DNA from 2 places in the Solwaraspora sp. WMMB335 genome. Region 1 is predicted to be linked to the other one. Evidence: riboswitches for the same ligand, from Rfam matches in the RefSeq annotation. Region 1 holds a riboswitch; the other holds the start of a gene.
What was found. A riboswitch is a leader RNA that binds a small molecule or an ion and turns the genes downstream of it on or off. The one in region 1 is predicted to bind cobalamin.
Positions count from the first base shown of each region.

Region 2: it holds a riboswitch for cobalamin, as region 1 does, so the genes downstream of both, ACN27F_RS02135 (VWA domain-containing protein) here and ACN27F_RS33465 (ribonucleoside-diphosphate reductase subunit alpha) in region 1, are expected to answer to the same signal.

Region 1 is NZ_JBMHMF010000001.1:7,827,845-7,830,039, reverse strand. Features, by position in the region: gene ACN27F_RS33470 (ATP-binding protein) at 1-428, opposite strand, end outside; cobalamin riboswitch at 747-954, shown strand; gene ACN27F_RS33465 (ribonucleoside-diphosphate reductase subunit alpha) at 1,095-2,195, shown strand, end outside.
Region 2 is NZ_JBMHMF010000001.1:494,542-496,736, forward strand. Features, by position in the region: gene ACN27F_RS02135 (VWA domain-containing protein) at 1-885, opposite strand, end outside; cobalamin riboswitch at 968-1,098, opposite strand; gene ACN27F_RS02140 (CbtA family protein) at 1,251-1,487, shown strand; gene ACN27F_RS02145 (hypothetical protein) at 1,504-1,698, shown strand; gene ACN27F_RS02150 (LuxR C-terminal-related transcriptional regulator) at 1,914-2,195, shown strand, end outside.

The DNA of each region.
Region 1 (2,195 bases):
ACGGACAGCCGGTCGACGATCGCGTCCAGCAGCGGCTGCCGCCTGCCATCCACGCCGAGCGCGGCGCCGACCGCGGCGAGCACCTGCCCCGGCCGCCGCACCGAGTCCAGCAGGACGAAGTGGATCTGCCGGCCACGCAGCGACTTGACGAACTCCTGCGCCATTCGGGTCTTGCCGACACCTGCCGGTCCGATGATGGTGACCAGCTGAGCTGCCGGCATCCGTTGCCGCAACAGGCTCATCTCGCGGCGGCGGCCGACGAACCGGTTGGGGTGGGCCGTCGATCCGGCGGCGGTCCTCGGACCCGGGCGGCTGCGACGTCGGAAGGCCCGCTGACGACAGGCGTTCGAGCAGTATCGGGCCGGTCTGCCGGCGTCGGCGGCGGGCGCCAGCGTGGCACCGCACATCTCGCAGGTCCGTTCCGTCACAACGCAGCTCCTCACGTCGGACTTCCCGCTTGCTGGTGCCGCGACCACCCGCGCCGGAGTTGGCCGATATTCGAACCGTTACCCGGACCACACGACGGTGACAGAACGGGCAGATTACGTAACGCGGAACATACTTGGGCGCACGGTCGAATCGTTCGGCCCTTCGATTGCGGTTGCCGTCCCCGCCGGTCGATTGCGGTTGCCGTCCCCGCCGGTCCCGCACGATCCGTCGGTCACCCGAGGCAAGCTTCGGGTGACTCAGCGCCGCGACACGCCGACACAGCATTTGGTGTTGCCATCTCTCCGTCGCACCCATATATGGTGTTACCCGCAGCTGGTTCGATTGCCGCTCCACGGCAGTCGAGGCAAGAGGGAACCCGGTGCGAGTCCGGGACTGCCCCGCAGCGGTGAGTGGGAACGACCGCCGTCATACAGCACTGGGCCCGGCAGGGCCTGGGAAGCGACGGCCAGTAGGCACGCTACGACGCCCACGAGTCCGAAGACCTGCCAGCGCGCCGTACGCGTCGCGTGCGGTGGTCGGAGGTCGCGCGGGACGGCCGACGCCATCAGCCGGCCGACGCTGGCGGGTCGCCCGCCAGCGCGTGGTCCGGTGGCGTCGCCCTGCGTGCCTGTCCGACCTTGGTGAACAGGCATGAGGAGGGGGACATGACCACGACGCGTGAACAGGTCGCGCCGGCTCAGCCGGTGCCGCAACGGGTAGGACCGCAGCCGGCGTCGGAGCAACGCCGGCAGGTGATGCAGGTTCGCAAGCGTAACGGCGACACCGAACCGGTGGACGTCAACAAGATCGTCAAAGCGGTCGAGCGCTGGGTCGCCGACCTGGCCGAGGTCGATCCGCTGCGGGTGGCGACCAAGACGATCAGCGGCCTGTACGACGGAGCCACCACCGCCGAGTTGGACAAGCTGTCGATCCAGACGGCGGCGGAGCTGATCGGCGAGGAGCCGCAGTACTCGAAGCTGGCGGCCCGGCTGCTGGCCGCGTACGTGGACAAGGAGGTCCGCGGGCAGCAGGTGGCGAGTTTCAGTCAGTCGATCCGGTACGGCCACGAGCTCGGACTGATCGGCGACGACACCGCCGCGTTCGTGGCCCGCAACGCCCGCAAACTCGACGACGCCGTCGACCTCGACGGTGACCGCCGATTCGAGTACTTCGGGCTGCGTACGGTCGCCGACCGGTACCTGCTGCGGCATCCGCGGTCCCGCCTGGTGGTGGAGACGCCACAGTACTGGCTGTTGCGAGTAGCGTGCGGACTGTCGCAGACCCCGGGTGAGGCGATCGCCTTTTACCAGCTGATGTCCAGCCTGGCGTACCTGCCCAGCTCACCGACGCTGTTCAACTCGGGCACCCGGCACACCCAGATGTCCTCCTGCTTCCTGGTCGACTCCCCCCGCGACGAGCTCGACTCCATCTACGAGCGGTACCACCAGGTGGCGAAGCTGTCGAAGTTCTCCGGCGGGATCGGCATCTCCTGGTCCCGGGTGCGCGGTCGAGGTGCGCTGATCCGGGGTACGAACGGCAAGTCCAACGGCATCGTGCCGTTCCTCAAGACGCTCGACGCCGGGGTGGCGGCGGTCAACCAGGGTGGTCGCCGCAAGGGCGCGGCCTGTGTCTACCTGGAGCCGTGGCATCCCGACGTCGAGGAGTTCCTGGAGCTGCGGGACAACACCGGCGAGGACGCCCGGCGCACGCACAACCTGAACCTCGCCAACTGGATCCCGGACGAGTTCATGCGCCGGGTCGAGGCG
Region 2 (2,195 bases), 7.3 Mb from region 1:
CGTGGAAAGCCCACGCCACGCGGCGAGAGCCACCGCGGCGCGGGCCATCACGATGTCGGCGCGCAGTCCGTCCACCCGGTACGCCAGGCAGATCCGTGCGATCCGGTCGATCTCATGGTCGGGCAGGGCCACCCCGGGCAGTGCCTGTCGGGCGGCGCGGACCTGCTCGGCGAGCCGCTGATCGGCGTCGTACCAGGCGCCAGCGAACCCGGCCGGATCGGTCTCGTAGGCGAGCCGGCGGCGTACCACCTCGGCCCGGTCACCGACCTCGACCGGTGCGGTCACCGAGACCACCAGGCCGAAGCGGTCCAGCAACTGCGGGCGCGGCTCGCCTTCCTCCGGATTCATGGTGCCGACCAGCAGGAACCGGGCGGCGTGGCTGACCGACAGCCCGTCGCGTTCGACGTGCGCCCGGCCCATCGCGGCGGCGTCCAGCAGCAGGTCGACGAGGTGATCGGGTAGCAGGTTGACCTCGTCGACGTAGAGCAGGCCGCGGTGGGCGGCGGCGAGCAGGCCCGGCTCGTACGCCTTGGTGCCGGCGCCCAGCATCCGCTGGATGTCGATGGTGCCGACCACCCTGTCCTCGGTGGCCCCGACCGGTAGCTCGACCAGGGCTGCCGGACCGCGCCGGCCGGCGACCGGCGCGGTGTGCGGCCCGTCCGGGCAGCCCGGATCCGGCACGGTCGGGTCGCAGCCGAACCGGCACCCGACCACCCGGCCGACCTCGGGCAGCAGGGCGGCGAGCGCCCGGACGACGGTGGACTTGGCGGTCCCCTTCTCGCCCCGGATCAGCACCCCGCCGATTCCGGGGTGCACCGCGCCGAGCAGCAGCGCCTGCCGCAGGTCAGCGAGGCCGACCACGGCGGAGAACGGGTACGGCGTCATCGGGTGACCCGGCGGCTGGTCATGTCGTATCCCTCCCGCGGGTGTCCGCGCCCGCGTGCCGGTGGACCAACCGAGCGGCCGGAGTCTCCTGGCTGCCGGATCGTCGTCACACCCCGGCCTTCCCGCCGGATCTCGGCGGTGGCGCGGTGTCGCGTTGGGACGTGGCTCCCCGGTCACAGTGGCGGGACCGCCCCGGATTCGCACCGGGTTCCTCCGCGCACCGCTCGTGTGCCGGTCATGCTCGCCTACCGCGGGTCGGCTCGTCAACGTCGCGCTGGTCGCCAGCGTGACCACGACGCTCGCCATTGTCTTGACTTCCAGCTCAGCGGTACCCTGATCAGCGCCACGGTGCTCGGGAAGCCGGTGTGAATCCGGCGTGGTCGGCCGCGGCGACGGCCGTCGCCGGCTACGCCCTGTTACTGGCCTTCTGGCCGGCGACCGGGGTCGCGGTGCCGGCCGACGTACCCGCGTCCCTGCTGTGGGAGTTCCGGCTGGCGTCGCTGGGACAACTCGCCGTGCTGTGGACGGTCCTCGGAGTGGTTCTCGGGCTGCTGCTCACCCCGGTCCGCGCCGCCGTCCGGCCAGCCGTCGCGCCGGCATGACAGGGTGACCGGCCCGATGACCGCCGGCTGCCTCGTCACCGTCTGCCGTGGCTGCTGCTGCGGCACCAGCCGCAAGCACCCCGACGTCGACCACGACGGTCAGTTGCGTGCCCTGCGGGCGTCCGGCGCTCGGGTCCGGGTCGTCGACTGCCTCAACACCTGCGAACGATCCAACGTGGTGGTCGTCCAGCCGGTTCCGGCGGCACGGTGACGCGTGTGGCGGGCGTTGCTTGCCGGCTCCCCGTGCAGCCAGCAAGCAACGGCCTGGCGATGGCGCCGAGCCACCATCGCCCAGAACACAGCGAAGGGCAAGATTCTCACCGCACGGCTGCATGATTGTGCAACCGCTGACGCGACGGTCTTTCCCACACCGCGACGGCATGGTGAGCTGTGGCTGGCGACGAACGGGGGCGACGGGAGCGAGGTATGCCTGAGGTTGCCGGCACAATTCCACAACTGACCCGGTGGGGCGTGTCCGCTGACGCGGACCTGATCTACCGGGCACTGACCATGCTGGGTACGCGCACCGACACCCAGTTGGCTCACGAGCTCGGCCTGGCCCGCAAACGGGTACGCAGCGCGCTCGACGAGCTGTCCACTTTGTCGGCGGCAGCGCCGGCCGTCGACGGCTGGCGGCACCGGCCGGTGAGTCAGGTACTCGCCGGGCTGCACCGTCCCCGGGCCAGACCGATCAGCGAGCAGGAACTC